Linked DNA regions of Saccharophagus degradans 2-40. The main gene of each other region encodes a partner of the protein of the gene in region 2 in a complex. Links are inferred from orthologs where the notes say so. Each region holds a gene or a part of one and is shown on either strand. Other genes may lie near its edges. The genes, in order: cheY and SDE_RS16280.

What was found.
Region 1: the proteins of SDE_RS16280 (region 2) and cheY are in contact, whole or in part, in a solved structure (PDB 1A0O), measured with the Escherichia coli proteins. The link is inferred for Saccharophagus degradans 2-40 from one-to-one orthologs.

Annotation. Positions count from the first base shown.
Region 1 is NC_007912.1:2,749,748-2,761,366, forward strand. Bases 5,358-8,281 are described here. They hold cheY (chemotaxis response regulator CheY), read right to left. Parts: upstream 7,051-8,281; coding sequence 6,664-7,050; downstream 5,358-6,663. Other genes in these bases: SDE_RS11325 (chemotaxis protein CheA), read right to left, coding at 5,358-5,834; SDE_RS11330 (protein phosphatase CheZ), read right to left, coding at 5,846-6,646; SDE_RS11340 (RNA polymerase sigma factor FliA), read right to left, coding at 7,243-7,995; SDE_RS11350 (MinD/ParA family protein), read right to left, coding at 8,219-8,281. Outside these bases: SDE_RS11305 (ParA family protein), read right to left, coding at 1-551; SDE_RS11310 (flagellar motor protein MotB), read right to left, coding at 758-1,624; SDE_RS11315 (flagellar motor protein), read right to left, coding at 1,639-2,379; SDE_RS11320 (protein-glutamate methylesterase/protein-glutamine glutaminase), read right to left, coding at 2,395-3,492; more of SDE_RS11325, read right to left, coding at 3,531-5,357; more of SDE_RS11350, read right to left, coding at 8,282-9,058; flagellar biosynthesis protein FlhF, read right to left, coding at 9,150-10,733; flagellar biosynthesis protein FlhA, read right to left, coding at 10,766-11,619. UniProt on the Escherichia coli protein: Involved in the transmission of sensory signals from the chemoreceptors to the flagellar motors.
Region 2 is NC_007912.1:3,963,596-3,975,379, forward strand. Bases 5,056-8,144 are described here. They hold SDE_RS16280 (chemotaxis protein CheA), read right to left. Parts: upstream 7,766-8,144; coding sequence 5,345-7,765; downstream 5,056-5,344. Other genes in these bases: SDE_RS16275 (chemotaxis protein CheW), read right to left, coding at 5,056-5,328; SDE_RS16285 (response regulator), read right to left, coding at 7,775-8,137. Outside these bases: SDE_RS16255 (protein-glutamate methylesterase/protein-glutamine glutaminase), read right to left, coding at 1-815; chemoreceptor glutamine deamidase CheD, read right to left, coding at 827-1,483; SDE_RS16265 (CheR family methyltransferase), read right to left, coding at 1,486-2,343; SDE_RS16270 (methyl-accepting chemotaxis protein), read right to left, coding at 2,417-4,720; more of SDE_RS16275, read right to left, coding at 4,765-5,055; SDE_RS16290 (STAS domain-containing protein), read right to left, coding at 8,148-8,444; SDE_RS16295 (response regulator transcription factor), read right to left, coding at 8,717-9,910; SDE_RS23135 (methyl-accepting chemotaxis protein), read left to right, coding at 10,603-11,448; SDE_RS16305 (methyl-accepting chemotaxis protein), read left to right, coding at 11,690-11,784. UniProt on the Escherichia coli protein: Involved in the transmission of sensory signals from the chemoreceptors to the flagellar motors. CheA is autophosphorylated; it can transfer its phosphate group to either CheB or CheY.

The DNA.
Region 1 (11,619 bases), 1.2 Mb from region 2 along the record:
AATATGATGTGATTTAGCGGCTTTTTACGCGATTTAGCCAGCATTTCTAGGGTGTGCAATATACGCTCTAGCCCTTTAATGGCTAAAAACTCGGTTTGTACAGGAATAAGTAAACGACTACAGGCCGCAAGTGCATTAACCATAAGCACACCAAGCTGCGGGGGGCAGTCGATTATGGCCAGATCGTATTGGTCGGTAACCTTGGCCAGAGTGCGCGATATAACCAACCCCATACCATCGCCTATTGCTTGACGCTCGAGCGTTGCCAAAGCGGTGGCTGCGGGCAGTAACGATATACCTGCGTATGGTGTTCGCACCGTTACTTTCTCTATGAGCGACTCTGTTAGCGCTGTGCGCTCCTGAAACAAAGTAAAGACGCTGGATAACTGCATATCAGGGTCGAGACGAAAGTAGCTTGTAAGCGAGCCATGCGGGTCTAAATCGATAAGTAATACCCGCTTACCCGCTTCGGCAGCCAAACCTGCAAGCGCAACGCTGGTGGTGGTTTTGCCTACCCCACCCTTTTGGTTGGAAACAGTCCAAACAATCAAACAATTAGCCTCATAGTTCTTACTATATCGCCCTAAGCGTCAAAAACTTTACGCACATTGATACTATTAACCACAACGCAAGAAGCATGCCCTATTGGAAGTAACAATACCGCGAAACCAACATCCCTACATTTAGGGAACAGCGTTTAAAGCATAATGAGTGTTTGATTTAAGAGACAATAATCAATTGAAATACTAGCGCGACCCTATCGATTGTTTCGCGCTCTATCGGGGTCGCTTGTAAACAGTAAGCCACCGTTTTTTAATCTTACTGGTTCGACTGTTTCTGGTTGCTCTTCAGCTGGGCCGGGGTTAACTACTGGCTCTGGGTTGGCTGGCGTTGCAGGCGTTTCGCTTTGGGGAATTGCATTGGGCGCAATCACTTTAGGAATATCGGCCCTATCGCGGGCTACACGTAACACAACACGCCTATTGGCACTGCGCCCCTCGGGTGTTTGGTTATCGGCGATAGGTCGGTATTCCCCGTAACCTACAGCAGACATTCTCTCGGGGCTAACACCTGCAAAGGCCAATAGATTCACCACCGTCACTGCTCGGGCGGAAGATAGCTCCCAGTTATTTTTGAATTGGGCATTGTTTATTGGCGTGTCGTCGGTATGGCCACCCACTGCTACAGCGTTATCAAAGGGGGAGATAATATCGGCAACCTTGTTTAAGACAGTGCGCGCCTCATCACTTGGAGTGGCCTGCCCAGACGAAAAGAATGAATTTGCATCTATTACAATTTCCACCCAGTTTTGATTGCCATTTAACGTTACCTCACCGGTAGCTAGCACACCGCTTAAAGCCTGTTCCAGCTGCTGTTCTATTTGCTTAAGGGGCGCCACTTCTGCTTCGGTAGTGTCGGGCGAACGGTTTTTATTTGTTTTTTTGGCGCTACTAGAAAACGCGTTACCCAAGGTTTCAGATAAGGTGCGATATTTGGTTTCGTTAACCTGCGAAACTGAATACATAACCACAAAAAAAGCAAATAGCAGCGTAATAAAATCGGCGTAGGAGACTAACCAACGTTCGTGATTAATTTTTGTTTCTATTGGCTGCCTTCGGATCATAATTAAACGCCCCGCTAGTGCAGGTAACCGCTTAATTTCATTTCAATTACTTTTGGGTTTTCACCGTCTGCTATGGCGATTATGCCCTCTACAAGTAATTCTCTGAATTGCGATTGCTGTTTGATACAGGCTTTTAGTTTATTGGCGACGGGCAATAAAAATAAGTTGGCAAATGCCACCCCGTAAATTGTGGCAACAAATGCTATAGCTATGCCGGGGCCGAGTTCGGCCGGGTCTGCAAGATTTTGCATAACATGAATAAGCCCCATTACTGCACCAATAATACCAATGGTGGGTGCGTAGCCGCCCATGCTTTCGTAAAACTGTACGGCATCGTGATCGCGCTGCTCGGCTACAATTAAATCGGTTTCCATTACGTGGCGGATAACATCTGTTTCGCTACCATCAACCAACAGTTGTAAACCTTTTTTGGCGAAGCTATCTTTTTCTTTTTCGGCAATATTTTCCAAGCCAAGTAAGCCTTCTTTACGGGCAGCCATGGCCCAGCTTACAACTTGTTTAATGCCCGACTTAAAATGTAAGCGCGGGGGCTTAAAGATCCATTTGAATAGTGTAAGGGAGCGCTTTATACCGCTATAAGGGGTTTGCAAAATAGCCGCCCCTAAAGTACCACCCACTACAACAAGGGCCGCCGGCCCATTGACTAGGGATGTCCAATTGCCTCCTTCTAGGAAGTTTCCGCCTAACAGCGCGGCAAAGCCAATTATTACACCTACTACGCTGAGAATATCCACACCCTGCTCCCGAGACTAAACATCCGAAACCAGCCGTTGCCACACTTGATCTAACGGTAAAACTTCATCTGTTAGTCCAGCCTTGGCTACAGCCGCTGGCATACCATATACAACACAGGAGTCTTTATCCTGGCCCCATATGGTTGCGCCTTTTTGTTTTAATAACTTAGCGCCATCGCATCCATCTGCGCCCATCCCCGTTAATACTATTGCCAACACTTTATCGCCCATGGCACTTGCAGCAGACGCAAACAACACATCGACCGAAGGCTTGTAGGTTAAGCGCGCATCGCCATCAAGAATACGTATGGAGCGACCAGTTTTATCGACCATTAATTGGTTGCCGCCAGGCGCCACATATACCACACCGGACTTAAGTAAATCGCCATCTTGCGCTTCTCTTACCTCTACAGCCGACTGCCGATTAAGGCGCTCTGAGAATGCTTTGGTAAAGTTTTCTGGCATGTGTTGCGCCACAATGACTGGCACGGGAAAGTTGGCTGGCAAACGAGTGATTATTTCTGAAACGGCAACAGGCCCACCGGTAGACGCGCCAATTGCTACTAATTTAACTAAGCCTTTTATTCGCTTTTTAGGGGCACTGGGTGCACTACTAGCCGGCCTGGGTGAGCGACTGGAAGACAGATTTGCACCTAAGGCAGAGGGCCTAACCCCGCTTGGCTGGGTTGTACTGCGTGCCGCCACACTCGGCTTAGCTTTTTGTGCAAACAACAATAGCTTTTCGTGCAAGCGCTTTTTTAAAACGACTGAATCGCGGGATACTTCAGCGAAGTTTTTAGGAATAAAATCCACTGCCCCAGCATCTAAAGCTTCTAACGTAATTGTGGCCCCTTCGTATGTCATAGATGAAAACATAACGATGGGTATAGGCCGCTTGGACAAGATCGAGCGCACAGCAGAAATACCATCAAGATGTGGCATTTCATAATCCATAGATATGATATCGGGGCGCAATGACTCTTCTAGGTCAATAGCTTCTTGGCCATTAGCTGCGATGCCAACAACTTCTAAATCAGGATGCTCATTAATTATTTGCTTTAATCTCACCTGAAAAAATTGTGAATCGTCTACAACCAGAACTTTATAAGCCACTATAGCTCCCACTGCTTACAAAAAAGAGAAGCTGGCGCTTAACGCGAACCAGCATAGCGTTTTAACAAACTAGGAACATCTAGAATTAATGCGATGGTGCCATCGCCTGTAATGGTGGCGCCGGCCATGCCAGGTGTGCCTTGAAGCATTTTACCTAATGGTTTAATAACCACTTCTTCTTGGCCTATAAGCTGATCCACAATGAAACCTACCCGCTGTGTACCAACTGATACAATTACAACGTGCCCCTCTTTCGAGTCGCTTTCTGGATCGTTTTTATAAATGCTGTGATCGCGCACCAGCCATTTTTTTAGTTCAAAAATAGGCACAGCATGATCGCGAATTGTCACGCACTGCTGACCGTCTACAACGTGTGTTCTTGATAAATCCATATGGAATATTTCGTTCACACTTACAAGTGGCAAGGCAAATGCTTGCTTGCCTACCATAATCATTAACGTTGGCATAATGGCGAGAGTTAACGGCACTTTAATAATAAAGCGCGTACCTTCACCAATTTTAGATTTGATTTCTATAGAGCCGTTTAACTGAGTGATTTTGGTTTTTACAACATCCATGCCTACGCCGCGGCCAGACACATCAGAAATTTCTGTTTTAGTTGAAAAGCCAGGAGCAAAAATAAGGTTAAACGCTTCTGTATCGGATAAACGCGCGGCGGCATCGGGCTCTAGAATGCCCTTTTCTACCGCTTTATCGCGCAAGCCGTTAGGGTCCATGCCAGCGCCATCGTCGGTAATGGACAATAGAATATGGTCGCCCTCTTGCTCGGCAGCCAAAATTACTTTACCTACTCTAGGCTTGCCTTTTTCTTCGCGCGCACCAGGCAGTTCTATCCCGTGGTCCACTGAATTTCTAACCAAGTGAACCAGTGGATCTGCTAACGCTTCTACGAGGTTTTTATCTAAATCGGTTTCTTCACCTTGTAGCTCGAGGTTTATTTCTTTTTTCAGGTTACGCGCTAAATCGCGAACAACGCGTGGAAAGCGGCCAAATACTTTTTTGATTGGCTGCATGCGAGTTTTCATTACTGCTGTTTGCAAATCGGCAGTAACCACGTCTAAATTACCTACCGCTTTTTGCATTACTTCATCGGCGGAATCGATACCTAGGCGCACGAGTCTGTTACGTACCAACACCAACTCACCCACCATGTTCATAATGTCGTCTAGGCGCTGGGTATCTACACGAACGGTCGTTTCGCCCGCTGCAGCACTGTTCCCACCGGGTGCCGCTTCTCGCGGTTTAGGCGCTGCAACTGGTGCAGTGGGCTTTACAGGGCTAGGCGCTGTAGGCTCTTTGCTTGGTGTCGCAGCAGCGACTGAAGGTTTTGCAACTGGCTCTGGTGCTGCGGGTTTAGCTGGCGCTGCAGCAGGTTTAGGCGCGCTAGAAGCAGGCTTAGCCGCTTTAATGGGGCCATTACCCTGACCATGCAGCTGATCGAGAAGATCTTCAAATTCATCGTCAGTAATAAGGTCGTTGTTGGCACTGCCGCCATCGGTAGGCGCTGGTGCAGCTCCGCCTGTGCCGGGCCCTTTACCTAGGCCGTGTAGCTGATCTAATAAATTGTCGAATTCGTCTTCTGAAATTTCATCAGTGCTAGAACTCGCTGCAGCACTACTCGTTGGTTCAGGAGCTTCGATTTTAGGCGCTTTGCCCGCACCGTGTAACTGATCCAATAAAGATTCAAATTCGTCTTCGGTTATTTCATCGCTATCGGAGCCTCTGATTGCAGGCTCACTAGGGGCTGCTTGTTGCGCTGGGGCTGTATTAGCCGAGGAATTGGAGTCTTCGTTTATGGCGTCGAGAAAGCCTTCAAATTCGTCGTCTGAAATAGCTAACTCGCCTGCATTGTCGGGCTCTTGTGTAGCAGGTTCTACCGCTACTTCGTCTGGCTGCTCGGGTGCAGCGACATCGGCCGCGCCAGCTGGTGTTTCGCCATTAATAAGCGCTTCTAAAGCCGCGATTAATTCGGGGGAAGCAGGCGTTATTTCTTGTCTGTTTTTAACTTCATCAAATTGTTCGTTAACTAAATCTAGGGCTTGCAATACAACATCCATTAGCTCGGAGCTAACTACACGTTTACCATTGCGAAGCATGTCGAATAGGTTTTCGGTTGCGTGACAGCAATCTACCATTGCATTTAGTTGTAAAAAGCCAGCACCACCTTTTACGGTGTGAAAGCCGCGAAATATCGCGTTAAGCAACTCTTTATCGTCTGGACGTTGCTCCAAGTCTACAAGCTGCTCGGAGAGCTGCTCCAGGATTTCTCCAGCTTCGACTAGAAAGTCCTGAAGAATCTCTTCATCTTCTCCGAATGACATTCATATGCTCCTCAAAAGCCCAGGCTAGATAAAAGGTCGTCAACATCATCTTGACCCGAGACCACATCATCACGTGTTTCTGCGTGAATTTGCGGGCCTTCACCTTTTGAATTTTTTGCTTCGCCGCTGCCAGTGGCAGCCGTATCGGCACCACCTGCCATACCCGTTACATGTTCTACCTCGCCCGCAATACGCATTAAATTCACGAGTTCACTTTCAACATCGGTTACCAAGCCAATCACTTTTTTAAGTACTTGGCCGGTAAGATCCTGATAGCCCTGCTCTAATATAATATCTTGCAGGGATTTGTTCAGTTCTTGCGTGCCCATATCCATTTGGTCGAGAAATGTGCCCATACGATCGTATAAAACTTTAAACTCTTCTTTCGATATTTCACGGCGTTTTAATTTTTGCCAATCTGCCCTTAAAAGCGTTGCCTCTTGCCCTAGGTTCATTGCTATTGGGGCAATGGACTCTACCTTATCCATGGTTTTATCGGCCGCTTCTTGAGTCATTTTAATGACGTAGTTAAGCCTATCTGAAGCATCGCGTATTTCTGAGTTGTTAATTTCTGGTGGATTATTATCGAAGTCAGCATCGACATTAAAATTGACAATGGCATTATGTAAGCCGCGAGTTAATCGGCCCACCGACTGGAAAATATGACGATCTCTCGCCTCTACCAAGGTGTGAATAAGCTCCGAAGCACCGTCAAAATTATTGTTTTGGAGGTTCTCTACTAGCTGTTTCGCACAATCTTCAAGCTCAGTTAAAAACTGCTCATTTTTATGCAGATCACGTTGTGTTTCCATGTAACTGCCTTTTTTAATTATCCGCCTACGCGCTCAAAAATTTTGTCTATTTTTTCTTTGAGCACTTGAGCAGTAAAGGGCTTAACAACATAGCCATTTACACCAGCTTGCGCGGCTTCGATAATTTGGTCGCGCTTCGCTTCTGCCGTAACCATTAGTACGGGAATAGTTCCCAGCTTGGCATCCGCACGGATCTCTTTAAGCAGCTCGATGCCGCTCATACCGGGCATGTTCCAATCGGTAACTAAGAAATCGAAATCTCCACTTTTAAGCATAGGCAATGCGGTGCTGCCATCGTCCGCCTCATGCGTATTGGTGAACCCCAAATCTCTTAACAGATTTTTAATGATCCGACGCATCGTCGAGAAATCATCAACAATCAGTATTTTCATGTTTTTATCCAATGCAACCTCCAATAGTCTCGTCGCTCGGAAACCTAGTTCACCAGAGCAGGTTTTACTAGGCGTGTTATCCGTTGATGTAAAAGCTCTACACCTTTAACAGCCCTGATTACAAGTCTAGACGTTAGATAGAGTTCATCCAGTTTTTAGCCTTGATATTCCAAAAATTCCTTACGTTTAGGGCAAAGTTGGCCATCATTCGTACGATTGCCAATCTTGCATGCGGGATTTGAGCCTTAAAGCAGCCTGACTGTGGATTTGGCTTACCCTAGATTCAGATACACCAAGTACTAGCCCAATTTCTTTTAGGTTCATTTCCTGTTCGTAATACAGCGATAGCACAAGCCTCTCTCGCTCTGGCAATTTGCCAATGGCGGCCACTAAATCGGTGTAGAGGGCATTACGGTGAACTTGTTCGGAGGGGCCGCGCAAACCGTCACTAGGCTCGTATTCGTCAAAGCGCGACTCATCGTTTTCGTAGGTTTCTTCGTAGCTAAACAGGCGAGTAGATGCACTATCGCGCGCCATAGCGTAGTACTCGTCAAGGCTTAAACCCATCTCTTCTGCTATTTCGTGGTCGCGTGCATCGCGCCCATGGCGAGCCTCTACTGTGGCTATTGCCTCTGCTACACGTCGACTGTTGCGATGTACAGACCTAGGCGCCCAGTCTCCGCGGCGCATTTCATCTACAATGGCACCGCGAATGCGTATTCCAGAATAGGTTTCGAAGCTTGCGCCTTTACTGGCGTCATATTTTTGTGCTGCTTCTAGCAGCCCCAGCATGCCCGCTTGAATTAAATCTTCTATTTGAACGCACGAAGGCATGCGCGCCATCATATGATGGGCGATACGTTTCACGAGATAGGCGTAATCCTCTACCTTTATTTCTTGGTCTCCTTCCTTAGGTTTTTCGTAGACCATCAAATTTTCTGCCACTGAGACTGCCATAATTCAGAGACGCACTCGTGCAACATGTAATGTAATTTGCTGCCAAGTTTGCGTGGTTACCCTTTGAATGCGGGCACATAAAGCCCCGATTAATTTTGCTTGATACTTGTTTTGTTGGTTTAATTTATTACTTGTTTCTAATGTTTTGTATAGGTGCGAGTAATAGGATAAAAGTTTAGCTTGGCGGCATGTAACCAACCGCCCTTCTAGCACTAAGCAACCGCTAATAACCACCTCCGGCGGATGCAGCCTGCGCACTTAGCAACTGCTCTATAAAGAATTCCAAATGCCCTCTTGCGCTGGTTTGCACCGGCCACTCATCTACTTTTTGCGCAAGTACTCTAATTGCAGCAGCCGCCTTCGAACGCGGCGCAAACTCCAATATTGGCCGCCTTTTTTGCACGGCTTTGCGCAGGTTTTCGTCAAACGGCACGCTGCCTACATATTGCAAAGAAGCATCTAAAAATCGCTCACACACGGCATTTAATTTATTAAATAGGTTTATGCCTTCTTGCGTGGAACGCGTCATATTGGCAACTACGCGAAAACGGTATACGCCATGTTCCATATTTAATAATTTCATTAGAGCGTAAGCATCTGTGATAGACGATGGTTCGTCGCACACCACTACCAACACCTCTTGTGCTGCGCGTACAAAACTTACAACCGTGTCGGATATACCCGCTGCGGTATCTATTAACAGTACGTCTAACTGATCACCCAAATCGCTAAAAGCGTGAATAAGCGCTGCGTGCTCTTGGTGGGTTAGGCTAGCCATTTGCTGAACGCCAGAAGAGGCAGGCACAATTTTTATTCCCGCCGGGCCATTTACCATCACTTCGCGTAAAGTTTTGGTGCCGTCGAGTACATCTGCCAGTGTGTATTTGGCCTGTACTCCTAGCAGTACATCCACATTGGCCAACCCCAGGTCGGCATCCATTAGCACCACTCGTCTGCGTAGCTCCGCCAACGCAATGGCGAGATTTACCGAAAGATTGGTTTTGCCGACGCCACCTTTACCACCCGTGACAGCTATAACTTTTACCGGCCGGACTGTACTCATACGACTACATCTCTTATTTAATGACTTTCTCCCTTTGGCGCTAGTACGTTTAGCGCTAAAGGTTCAGCGGGGTTTTTATGAGTATAGTTGACTATAGCGCGGCCATACCGTTGCCCTGCTTTTCTACTTCCTGTGCCTGTTTTGCTAAAGCTACAGCCTTGGCGATAAGCGCGTGCCCACTGGCTGGTGCTATGTCTTTAGGAATTTCCTGTCCATCTGTTGTATAGGCTACTGGCACAGATTTTTCCACTAATACACTTAATGCTTCGCCCATGCTCAGGGATTCATCAACCTTGGTAATTACGCAAGCATCTACGCCTCGCATACCAGCGTATGCGTGTACAGAAGCCTTAAGGGTTTGCAATTGACTGTTGCATGCCATAACTAAAATACGGCGCATGGTTGGGCAAGTGTCTAACTGGCGAAGCTGTTCTTTTAGCAATGCATCGCCCTGCCTAAAGCCTGCTGTATCTACAAGTATTAGTGGGAACTGCTTAAGGCTAGCGAGTAGTACTGGCAAGCTGTGGTCTTTATCTAACGCCCTTACAGGCACGCCTAAGATGCGCCCTAAAGAGCGTAATTGATCGTGCGCACCCACGCGGTAGGTATCCGTTGTAATGATGGCCACTTTGCCAGGGCCGTTTTCTAGAACAAATCGCGCGGCAAGTTTAGCGATGGTTGTGGTTTTACCTACCCCTGTAGGGCCAACAAAAGCAAATACGCCACCACCGCTAACCATATCGCCCTTTAATGCGGGAATACGGCGCGATAATTTTGCCAAACAGCCTTTCCAAGCTTCGCTAGGGCGTGTAGTGCCATCTTGCTCTAAGAGCAGCTCTTGCACGAGGTTCTCGCTTAAGCCTAAGCGCTTTAAGTGATCTCCCACTAGCGAATAGCCAACCGGCAATTTAATTTGACTAGGCATGCTTGTGCGCTGCTGGTTTTCGTTCATATGCCACAACTGCTGCTCCAGCAATAAACGCATGTCGGCCAATTCACTTTGCAATTCGTTTAAGCGCAGCGTTTCTTGTGGAGCGCTTTGCTGATGGTTCATTGCCGTTGCAAAACTTGGCTCGGCATATGAGGAAGGCTTATTAAACTGGCTAGGCTCGTCGCTATAGCGGTTATATTCTTTAGGTGTTGGCCGCTCTTGGGCCGGAGCGCTTTGTTGCGCTGGTGCCTGTTGAGCTTGTTGCTTAACAAACTTATGGAAAGATTGATCTGACGGCGCTTCTCGCGCTTCGCGTTTTGCCGCTAGCATACGTTCGCGTGCGCGTTCGATTTCGTGGGCCAGTTGTTCGGGGTCGCGCTTGTTGCCGGCTGCTGGTCGGCTATCTACCGATGCACTGGCTTTGAAGGAAGCGGCAGCCTGATCGATGCCAGCCTGCATACGCCATGCGCTGTCGCTTTCCATGGGGTGATCTAAGTCGGCGTCAAAATTCTGACCAAACTCGCGTCTTACATCTATGCCGCGTGTTGGTAAGTCTGGCTCCACAGAGGTAATAACCTCCACGCCGTTGGGGGTACGCTGGCTAGATAAAATAACCGCTTCTGGGCCCATCTCATCGCGCACCAACTGCAATGCTCTGGCCATACTCGGGGCCACAAACCGTTTGATTTGTGTTTTGGCTGGCTCGCCGCCATTACCTCTACCCTGTGGATGATCATTAAACATTGTTTACCTCCTCACTTACGGGCTAAGCCCTGTTAGCGCTGCTTTCCGCCGTTTACCACATCGGCTCCTATGGTTGCCTCTATGGTAATTTGTTTGTTGTCGGGCACTTCGTTGTACGCTATTACGTGCATTTCACTTATGTGGTAACGAACAAACTGAGCCATCATTGGCCTTATGGGTGCCGCAACTAGAAGTACTATTGGGCGGCCGGCCATTTCTTGCTTTTTCGCTGTTTCAACAAGTGACTTATTTAGCCTTTCTGCAAGCTGCGGTTCGATAAACGCTCCGTCGCTAGCGCCAGCTTTTTGTGCCTGTTGTACAGACTGTAGCAACAACTGTTCCAATGACGGATCTAAAGTAATAACCGGTAAGTTTGGATCTTGCCCCACAATGTTTTGCACAATTTGTCGCGCAAGTGAAACGCGCGCAATTGACGTTAAAGCAGTGGTATCCATCGATTTATTGCCGTGCGCTGCCAACGCCTCGGCAATAGTGCGCATGTCGCGAATGGGGACTTGCTCGCGCAGTAAACCTTGCAGCGTTTTTAAGAGCTGATTGATTGAAAGTGTCTCTGGCACTAGCTCTTCAACCAATTTAGGCGATTTTTCACCGAGTAAATCCAACCATTTTTGTACTTCTTCATGCCCCAATAATTCGTGTGTGTGCGTTTGTATTATTTGGTTTAAGTGCGTGGCCACCACTGTGCTCGGGTCAACAACGGTATACCCTAGAGTTTGCGCTTGCTCGCGCTGCGCCTCGTCTATCCAAATTGCTTCTAAGCCAAATGCTGGGTCTTTTGTTTTGGTACCCTGCAAGCTACCAAACACTTGCCCGGGGTTTATCGCCAAAAATTTGTCGGGGAATACTTCGCCTTCACCAATACTCA
Region 2 (11,784 bases):
ACTGAATCGAACAATACCTCTACCGATGGCCTATGACGATTTACCATTTCGCCGGAATCCAACAAGCAAATATAGCCCTTAGCAGTTTTGCTTACTTTAAGGTGGGCATCGCCAGGGGCAATATACACACAGCCTTTTTCTATAGGCTGCTGGTGTTGCGCTTCGTATACTTTTACCGCACTAGCACCATCTAAGCGTTTTGCGAACGATGTGCTAAATGCAGGTGGAATATGCTGGGTAACAACAATAGGCGGACTGTTTAAAGGCAGACTAGATACAACCGCTTTAATAGCTTCAGTGCCACCAGTAGACGCACCTATGGCACACAAAAAGCCTGTTTTAAGCGACTTGGACTGAGCCACAGCATCCAACCCTGTAGCTTTAGCTTTGCCTACCCCTTCCATAGCCGTTACATTTGCGCCCGCCGCACAGATAAGTTTGCGAATAATCTCGTCGCGGTACTGGCTTAAACCTAAATCGGAATGCTGCTTGGGCTTGCCGATAAAGTCCACGGCACCCAAGCTTAACGCTTCGAGTGTTTCTGGCGCCCCTACTTGAGTGAGAGTAGAAATCATTACCACTGGTAATGGGTGCAAACGCATTAGGTTTTTAAGAAAAGAAATACCGTTCATGCGCGGCATTTCTATATCCAGTGTTAGCACATGGGGGTTAAGTTGTTTGATCATTTCGCGCGCTTGATAAGGGTCTTCTGCCGCGCCACACACTTCTAGCCGCGGGTCGCTGGTAATCATTTCGCGCAGTAATGAACGGATGAGAGCGGAGTCGTCAATTATTAGTACTTTTATAGGTTTCATCTTGGCTCCTGCTAAAACAGTTCTACATCGCCCGCACTGGGCTTAGTGGCCAAAGAATCCAAGTAAGCTTTTTCTTGTTTAACCAAGTTAGTATCTGATGCAATACCCATTTTTTTCATTTTGGCTTGCCCTGTTGCGGCAAAATAAAGAATTTTTCTTGGGTAGTTACCGCCTAAATCTTTTGCAATAACAGGCAGTTCATCATTAGCTAAAAAGCTTTCTACAAATTCTATATTGCGCTGGCCTATATCCATGCGCACCATATTTGCCAGCACCCGCCCGCCGCCGAATAATTTGATCTCCAGCCTATTGCGCATACCGCCGCATTTAATAATGCTATTTATTAAGTGCTCCATCGCCCAGTTGCCGTAACACAGCTCGGGGTTACTCAAGCTATTGCGAGTGATTTCATGCCCTGCGGCTTGTTCGGGTAACATAAAATGGTTCATACCTCCTACACCGGCAACTGGGTCGCGGATACACGCAGCGATACACGACCCCAGCACAGTCACTAACATTTCGTCGTTTTTAGTTACATAGCATTCGCCAGGCTGTAATTTTACGGCCACCTTAGCGAAACGAGCATCCCAGTAGCGGTATACATTGGTAAACCCTGGTAGCGCAGGCTTTAAACGAGCATCTGCTTTACTTGTTAATCCCTTTAACATTTTCAGTACGCTTTTTGATAAATAGTACGGCCCATACTGTTAAATCTATCGGTAACCTTATAGAGGTTTTCCGAATGGCCAATAAACAGGTGGCCATTATCAACGAGCATATCCGCGTAACGGTTGAAGAGTTTTTTCTGGGTTGGCAAATCGAAATAAATCACCACGTTCCGACAGAATATAATGTCGAAAGAACCGCGCATTGGCCATTCGTGTAATAAGTTGAGCTGACGAAATCGAATTAATTCGCGCACGCTGTCTTTTATTTGAACGTTATTGGAAGTTTTATCCCTTTTAAAAAACTGCCGGTATTTATCCGGTACGCCCTCGGCTCTATCAATGGGGTAAACCGCGCCCGCGCCTTTGGCAACCACATTGGAGTCAAGATCGGTGGCTAGAATTTTCACATCCCAACCCTTTAGGGCCGAGAAGCTTTTAAAAACCATGGCTATTGAATATGGCTCTTCGCCTGTAGAGCAACCTGCAGACCAAATTCTAATTTTACGACTCGCTGCATTAGCCCGCATTAAATTTGGAATAACAGTACGTGCCAAATATTCAAAGTGGTGTATTTCGCGAAAAAAAGCCGTAAGGTTTGTAGTAATTGAATTGATAAACTCCGTTTTTTCGGCCGCGGGCGATGCTTCCAACAAGTTACAATACTGATTAAAATCAGATAACCCAAGCGCGCGTAACCGGCGCGACAAACGACCATAGATCATATTGCGCTTATGATCGGAAAGACTAATGCCTGTCCACTCCATTGCAATACGTTTTATTATTTCGAAATTGGCAATAGACATAGGAAACTCACGCGCTTCGTGATCCCCAACTACTGCTGTTCGACTTGGGTTAACCATGCTATAAAACCGAGTATTTATACAAACAAAGAGGCGATGAGTTGCATCGCCACACACATTTAAGCGTTAAACGTTAAAAGTCTTCCCAGTCGTCATCTGAAACGCTGGGTGCGCTAGAGGCGCGAGTAGAAACGCTCTTTTTCGCTGGGCGAGCACTAGCACTAACGACCATGTGTTGTTGATTTTGCGATATAGTGAAAAACGACACCTCTTCCATTAGCCGCGCTGCTTGCTCTGCCATGGCCTCACCTGCGGCCGATGCTTCCTCTACGAGTGCTGCGTTCTGTTGCGTCATTTCATCCATTTGCGAAATTGCAGTGTTTACTTGCTCAATACCCGAGGTTTGCTCGGTTGCGCCATTGCTTATTTCCTGCATCATATTACTTACGGTTTCTACCGACGACACCAGCTCTTCTAGGGTTTCACCAGAGCGATTGACCAGCACTGTGCCATCCTCCACCTTAGAAACACTATCGCGAATAAGCTCTTTAATTTCTTTCGCCGCAGCGGCTGAGCGCTGAGCAAGGTTTCGTACTTCACCTGCCACTACCGCAAAACCTCGCCCTTGTTCACCTGCGCGCGCGGCTTCTACTGCGGCGTTAAGGGCGAGCAAGTTAGTTTGGAAGGCGATTTCGTCGATTACGCCGATAATGTCGTTAATTTTTTTACTGGATTCGCTTATTGCACCCATTGCCTCAACAGCTTTAGAGACTACCTGACCACCTTCACCTGCTTTTTTCTGAGCAGACATAGCTAGGGTATTAGCCTGTTGTGCGTTTTCGGCGCTTTGCCTTACGGTAGAGGTCATTTCTTCCATACTAGAGGCGGTTTCTTCTAGTGAAGAAGCTTGCTCTTCTGTGCGCTGACTTAAATCGGCGTTGCCCTGTGCAATTTCATTAGCCGCTGTGCTTATTGCATTTGAGGCAGTTCGAATTTTGCCAATAATATCGGTAAGTTTTTCGATGGTACCGTTGGCGTTTTCTTTTAATTCGCCAAAAGATCCGTCGTAATTGCGGGTAATACGCTCTGTTAACACGCCACGCGCCATAGAGCCAAGCACACGCGAAATATCATTCAGCGCCACTTCAACTGTAGTGACCAAATCATTCAGGCCTTTCGCTAACCCTAAGAAGAAACCGTTCTTGCCATCCAGTGAAATTTGTTTAGTAAAATCACCCTGAGACGCGGCCGCCACCATTTCGTCTATTTCTTTCTCTATTGCCACTTCAGCGGTGCGATCGGCCCATTCCACAACAGCGCCAATTTTCTTTCCATCTACAAAAATGGGGTTTGCAATAACAGTGAATGATCTACCGCCCACCTTTGCACCGCCGTTATACGTGCTGGTGAGGTTATTCAATAGATTGCGTTGATGCGCAGGGTTTTTATGGAATACATCCATATTGGTTCCCACCAATGTGCGGCTATCAAAATTGGGGAGGTCGCGTTTAATATCCGATTCTGCATTTTTGAACATGCCGTTTACAGATTCGTTCATATATAAAATATTGCCTTCAGGGTCGGCAATCATGACATTTGCGGTGACGCTATCTAGCGCGTAGCGTACACGTGCATTCTCTGCCGCTATCGCCGCCAATTCGTTTTGTTTTTTCACTTCTTCGGTTTTATCAAGCCACTCTACAAGTGTGCCTAACCGCTCACCATTGCTATTAAACCAGGGCGTGGCAATCAAGCCGAACACCATATCGCCTATGTTTAATGTTGTTTTGTAGGGTGTTTTAAGTTCTCTTAGCAGATTGCGTTGATGCTCTGGGCTTTTATGAAAAGTATCAACGTTGGTGCCAATTAAATCTTTTACTTTGAAGCTAGGCAGGTGTTGCTGCAATTCCTTTTCGCGCTCTTGTAGCATTTCTACTACTGTATCGTTCATATAAACAATATTCAGTTCATTATCGGCAAGCATCACATTTGCCTGACACAATTTAAGTGCGCTAGCCTGATTGGACTCTCGGCGAACTTCAGTAATATCCGTCGCGAATTTTATTACGCGATATACTGAGCCATCCTCGTCGAGGAGAGGGCTATAAGTCGCATGTAGCAAAACAGATTCACCATTGCTTGTAACCCGCTCTATTTCGCCCGACAGACTTTCGCCACGGCGTAAATTACTCCAAAAATTCTTGTAATCGTTGCTATTTCTATATTCATCTGTAACGAATATTGAATGGTGCTTACCTTGAATTTCATTTAAGCTGTAGCCCATCGCATTTAAAAACAGATCGTTTGCGGTTTCTACAACACCTTCTGGCGTAAATTCAATTACGGCCAAAGCACTTCTTGCCGCATTTACTTTATCTTCTAACTCTTTTTCCTGCCGGCTGTGACCACCGCCAAACAACTCAAACAATTTTTTCATATCTTTTACCCGTCCCTATTTCACAAATTCTGTTAATACGTTGATTAAACTTGCACCTGGTCTTTCAGGGTAGAAAGATCTGGCATACCGTCGAGTTTTAGCAAGCGATCCATATCGAGTAGAATCACCATTTTGTTGTCTATATTTGCTAGCCCTCGAATAAACTCAGTAGCAACAGAATCACCTAGGTCGGGGGCGGGCTTCATATCGCGAGGGTTAAGGGTATATACATCGCTAACTGCATCCACAACTATGCCAACCGTACGGCTGCCTTGTGCAGTTTTTACTTTTAAAACAATTACTACTGTAATCGGCGAGTAATCCACAACCTCCAGACTAAAACACGTACGCAAATCGATAACAGGCACGATGGTGCCACGCAAATTAATTACCCCTTTTATATGATCGGGCGCGTTAGGCAGTGGCGTGGCCGACTCCCAACCGCGAATTTCTTGAACGCAAAGAATATCCACGCCGTATTCTTCCTCTGCCACAATAAAGGTTAAGTATTGATCGGTTACGCTAGAATCCAAACCGCCATCCATAGCGGTATTATTAGTTCCCGTAGATGACCGATCAAGATTGTCAGTTTTTTCCATCGGTTCCATTACTTACCACCTCGTATTAATTTAGCGTTTTTGTACTGCGCATAACCTGATAGCCATCGACACGCGTACTGGTATTTTGCGCAACCACTAGCTTTTGAGAAAACAGGTCGACAATACTTTGCACATCTAAAATAAGCGCCACCGTACCGTCACCCAATATTGTTGCGCCAGAAACACCTTCAACCTGTTTGTAATTTTGCTCTAAGCTTTTTATTACCACCTGTTGCTGGCCTAATAACTCGTCAACAATTACCCCAACCTTCTGACCATCGAATTCCACCACTACCATCAGTGCGCCTTCAATCGAATCGGTATCAGAAGGAATAGAAAAGGTTTTACTTAACTCGATAATGGGAACATATTCATCGCGCAAGCGAAAAACCTGTTGCCCGCCAGCTAGCTGGTTTACGTATTCGCTGCGACACTGCATAGATTCCACAATAGAAATAAGCGGGAAAATATAAATATTGCCGCCAACGCGAATTAACTGACCATCGAGAATAGCAAGGGTAAGTGGCAAACGAATTGTGATAGTAGAACCTTCACCTAGCTTAGACGCTATATCGACAGCGCCATTTAAAGCTTGAATATTACGCTTAACCACATCCATACCTACACCGCGACCAGATACATCCGTAACCGCTGCGGCAGTAGAAAAGCCTGGCTGAAATATAAGATCGTAAACTTGCTCGTCAGTCATCATTGCTGCATCACTAGCACTTATTATTTTTTTGTCTATCGCTTTTTGCAAAACCTTATCGCGATTCAAACCAGCGCCGTCGTCTTTTATTTCAATAACGATATTGCCGCCTTTATGGTAGGCATCAAGCGTAATGGTGCCCACTTCTGGTTTGCCTGCGGCTAGCCGCGCTGCGGGCAGTTCTATACCGTGATCCACAGCATTGCGCACTAGGTGAACCAGTGGGTCACCAATTTTTTCCATAACTGTTTTGTCTAGCTCTGTATTTTCGCCGTGTATTACCAGCTCGACTTGCTTCTCTAAACGCTGGCTTAAATCACGCACCAAACGTGGAAAGCGATTAAAAGAAAAGCTAATAGGCAGCATGCGTATACGCATTACGCCTTCTTGTAATTCTCGGGTGTTTTGCTCTAGTTGGTTTAAGCCCTCAACAAGCCGGGGCACTTTAGCAACATCTACATCTTCACTTAATTGCCCCAACATAGACTGCGTAATAACAAGCTCGCCCACCATATTGATAAGGTTGTCGATTTTATCTATTCCAACACGAATAAATGTCGCATCCGTACTTGCTTTGTTGGCAGGCTTGGCTTTGCTCGCTTTAACTGGTTCCTTTTGTTCAACTACCGAAACCGGCGCTAAAATAGGTGTTAATTTCGCCTCATTAGAATTAACCGCCTCGGCTTCTGTTTGCCCATCTTCTCGTGGTGCAGCAACAAGGGCCGATATCGTTAACTGGCTTTCATCGGCCACCCATTCGAAAGCGGTTTCTATTTCGGTTACTTCGGTGTTAGCTTCTAGCTTAATATCCCAACCTAAATAACAACTTTCTGGCTCAAAATCGGCAAAATCTGGCAGCCCTTTAGTGTCGGCTTTACTATGATATGTACTGCTTAAATTCTTTAGCTCTGCGAGAATACGCAACGGGTCGTTACCTGTACGCATAACATCGATACTGGGTACGAAATGTATTTTCCAGCAATGGTTATTTTCATGTTGATCAATGGCCAAAGGTTGGCAATCACCCGATCGTGTAATCGAAATATCTGCCAAATCGGTCACCCATTCAAATACTTCCTCTAGCGCATTTTTTTCTATCGATGCGGGCACGCTGGCACGCCAAGATAGGTAACATTGCTCTGGGTCGAAACCGCCCCACTCAGGTAGCGCGTCGCTATTAGCAACTAACTGCAGCGCACCTGTGTTACGCAATTCCCGCAAAATACGCGCAGGGTCATTACCGGTTTGCATAATTTCAAGGCTAGGTTGAAATGTTATTAGCCACGGGGCATCGGCATCGCTATTTACAGTGGGTGCAGCCTCAGTTTTTTGTGCGGGCGCAGGCCCTTCGTTAGCGAGAATAGCTTCAAACTGACGTTGCAACGTAGCCGCCTGCTCTGTTTTTTCTAATTCGCCACTTTGCGCAAGGGCTAACATTTCGCGCAAACAGTCCACCGATTCCAATAAAAGATTAACGTGCGTCAGCACTAAACTGCGCTGGCCAGAACGCACTTGATCTAACAGTGTTTCTAATACGTGCGTGAAATCGCAAATGGCGTTAAAGCTAAATGTGGCACTACCGCCCTTTATCGAGTGCGCGCAGCGAAAAATGGCGTTAATGGTTTCGTCATCAACATCAGTGGGATCTAGCTCCATAAGCGCAGACTCCATAATATCCAAGCCTTCTACGCTTTCTTCGAAAAAGACTTGATGAAACTGCGACAAATCTATGCTCATGACATTTACTCAAAGGACTTTGTTAACGGTGGCAATTAGTTGATCTGGACTAAAGGGTTTTACTATCCAACCCGTTGCCCCTGCGTTCTTACCCTCTGCTTTTTTGTCAGAGCCAGATTCTGTAGTAAGCATTAAAATGGGCGTGAATTTAAAGGTAGGTAGCGTGCGCAATTCTTTTACAAGGCTAATGCCGTCCATTTTGGGCATATTTACATCGGATAAAACCAAATCAAAACTGCCGCCCGCCTTAGCCAGTGCTAACGCATCGGCACCGTCGGGCGCTTCGGTAACTTGGTGGCCAGCCCCCGCCAACGTAAACGACACCATTTGTCGCATAGATGCAGAGTCATCGACTATTAATATCTTCGCCATTAAGCTTCTCCTAATTCACAGTGTTATCTAATGCTAGCTCTGCAGCCAAGCCGAGAATATTGGCGCTGTCGATTAGTTCTGCCGACGGGTTACGCCACTGAACGGGTTTATGAAATTTCGTTGCAGTACGATAGAAACTAAGTAACAGTTGTAAACCCGCAGCATCTATTTTCACCACATCCGTTGCATCTAATACGATATTTTCGACATCATTATTTTCTAATAAGCCGTTTAACTGCTCGTATACCTGTTGGGCCTGAGCGATGGTAAAACGCTCTGGAACTTCGAACACCGTTAGTTGCGACACACGCACGCTCCTATAACTGAATCTATTTCAATTGACAATTTTAAGTGTAGACGTATATTTTATGGGCGCTAGAGAGGGTGTAGATTTTGTTAAAATGAATTGCGCAGAACAGAAGAAAGGGGGGGGGGACCGAGGAACGAACACCAACCAAACCGCTACCGTTACGCTAAGATGTGTACGGTTACGCAGATAAAGTCTAACCTATAAGAAATACGACTAATTGAGTTATAAGCCAATAGTATTGAGTAGAAGTTATTGCAAGTTCTTAATAGTTAAAAGAGCTCCACTAGGTTGTTGTCGACTTTTGCGCCAGAATCGCCTTCTGAACTCAGCGATGTGGCATCGGTTTCTACCGCAGCCAAAGCAGCCCCCAAAGATAATTCCAACTTATTTACATACTCATCCACCTTTAAACCTTCGTTAAAAATGCGATTCGTTTCGTAAACACTGTTGTTAGTTACCTCCTCTAAGAAAACTTCATCTTCTTCTGTAAGAGCCAATGCAGGAATACGATATTGAATTTTCTCTGCGGTATGCTCAACCGTGGTTGCAATATTTTTCATTACGTTCTGATAAGACGACTTGATAACATGCATAACATTTTGCACATCGCTCGATAACTTTCTTAAAGTTTCCTTTTCTTTTTCAAGCTCGTAGCGGTCTTCTATCGCTATCACTCTGGCATTTAACCCTTGTATAAGCGCAAAGGTATTGTCTTTTATGGTTCCGTATTTCTCTGCATCGTCGACTGGCATGTTTTTGATAAGCATGGAAACACGATCAAAATTGATAATGGTACGGCGGCCAAAATCTATATACCTGCCTTTATCTTTAAGTTCGGTAAGAAGCTGAGATTCCAAATCTTTCGCCATACCGGTTGGTTCCATATTTTTTATGCCCATAAGGCTTCGCATTTGCACACTACATTTAAGCCCATACCGCTCTAAGCTGTTAAAAAACTGTTGCCCCAATTCATCTAGGTTATCGCAGCTGTGCAAAGCCAATAGAAACTGCACATTTGCACCTAGGTCACTGTTATCTACTAATGCGGTGCGGGCCGTAGCCGTTGCTGCATCTAAACGGCTACTTAGCTGACGCATAGCAATTTGGTGAAATGTTGCTTTTCGACACCGCGCTACTGCTTCATCAAGCTCTACATCGCTTTCTATTAGGTCGTCGTAGCCCATATCGTACATAGCTAGCTTGTCGGCCATACTCGCAGGGTTAGCCAAAATAATTGCAGGCACACTTAATTCGTCTGGCGAGGGAAGTACGTCGCGTATTCTCTGAATAGACACATCCCCGCCGCCGAGCATATCAACCACTATCAAGCTGTAATCGCCCTGAGAGACAGCGAGCTGCAACGCATTGGCAGTAGAAATTGGCGTAGAATCAAAGGCTTGCGCAAGAGCCTCCCCCAAAGTAGAAAGATGCTCTGCAAACAGTATTATTTTGCTACCAGACAATAGCACTACCCCTTTATATAACCAAAACCAATTATGAACTCACATACAGATAAATTTGGCTTTATAAAACACATCTGTACATATTGCGTTTCGCCCGAATAGCTCTTCTTATTTATAAAGAAAGAACTACCGATGTAATTAACACTAGCTCATAGCTTTTGCTTTACCCAATCCGCCAAAGATTTAAGCGCCACTTTTTTTTATCCAAACGCGTAACTCACCGTTAAATATTAGTTTGACGTTGGCTGGCGAACCGATCGAGGTACAGCTAGTATTAAAACAAACGTCCATAATATGGGCTGATTATTTTTACTCTACTGCTTACACCTTCAAGAGACTAAACCATGGCATCTGCTTGGCCAATTCAGTTAATAATAGCGATTTCTGTTAGTGCATTATCTTTGGTTTGTAGCATCGCGCTTTGGACACCTATCGCGTTATTTACCTGTTTAGCAATAGCCGTAATTATTGATATAGCCTGTTTAGTATCGCTGTGCGCTCACTTTACAAACAACCGCCAGCAGGCCGAACATCAAGAAAATTCCCACGCGATTAACCACTTAAACTCTTTACAAAGAAAGGTGAGCGACGTAACCGATACCCCCTGTGAAGAGATAGTCGCCATAAGTAATAAAGTGCGTAACTTAGCAGAGGAAAGTAGCCTCGCCTTGCATAAAAGCTTTACTGTACTTATGGAAAATACACAGCGCGAACAAGAACTACTGGAATCGATTACCAAAGACTTAACCCGCAGAGAACACCAAGAAAAAGCGGATGGCACGCAAGACGTATCCCTCCACCAATTTGCAAAAGAAGTGGGCGATATACTTGACGTTTATGTCGGGCTGTTTGTTAACGTGAGTGACAAAAGCATACAAGCAGTGCACAAAATTCAAGACATGCTTAAAGAACTCGACGATATGTTCAAGCTAATTAGCGAAATTCGAGGCCTGGCAGAGCAAACCAATTTACTCGCTTTGAATGCTGCCATTGAAGCAGCGCGTGCTGGCGAGGCAGGCAGAGGCTTTGCAGTGGTAGCAGACGAAGTTCGCAAACTATCGCAAAGCTCTGGTGCGCTTAACGATGAGATACGGGTTAAAGCAGAGGCAACTAAATCTACCGTTGCCGATGTAGAAAAGGTGGTAGGCGAAATAGCAAGCTTGGATATGAATATCGCAATCAACGCCAAAGGCCACCTTGAAGGTATGCTTGCAGAGCTTGAAAGAGTTAACGATCGGGTTACCCACACCGCCCGCCAAGGCAGCGAAATAAGCGCGCTTATAAACAAAGAGGTGATGCGATCTATGACGGCATTGCAGGGCGCCGATAGAATTTCACAGTATTCGGATAACCTTTCAAACAACGTATTATCTTTGCGCAATCATCTACACAACGCATTCACACTTAATCAAGCTGTCACCAGTGTAGAGCAAGGCCTTGCAGAAATAATAAATAATATAGAAAAAACTTCGCTGCAAACCTCTATTGTAATCAGCGATGAAGATGACCAAGCAGGAGGAGAAATAGTGCTTTACTAGATTAATTCTTTTAATCTAATGCATACCTTACCCCCTACTTCTCGCACTAGCACTGTGCATTTCTAGCACAATATTGTCACCTCGATAGTTTTAATAGTGATTAGCAATAGATACTAAGCAAACACCAGTAAATAATTCTTAAAACGCCACTTTGGTATCACGCAACTCCTCTAGTATTTAAATGTTACAACCTGTTGTTTTACTTAAATACATTTACGCTGATACAACTAAGAGATGGTATATGCTTTTTCTGAAAAACCTCCCCCTTGTTAAAAAATTGGTTTTAGTCTTTTTATTGGTTGGCTTAATACCCATGGCGCTCACTGTTCTTCTGGC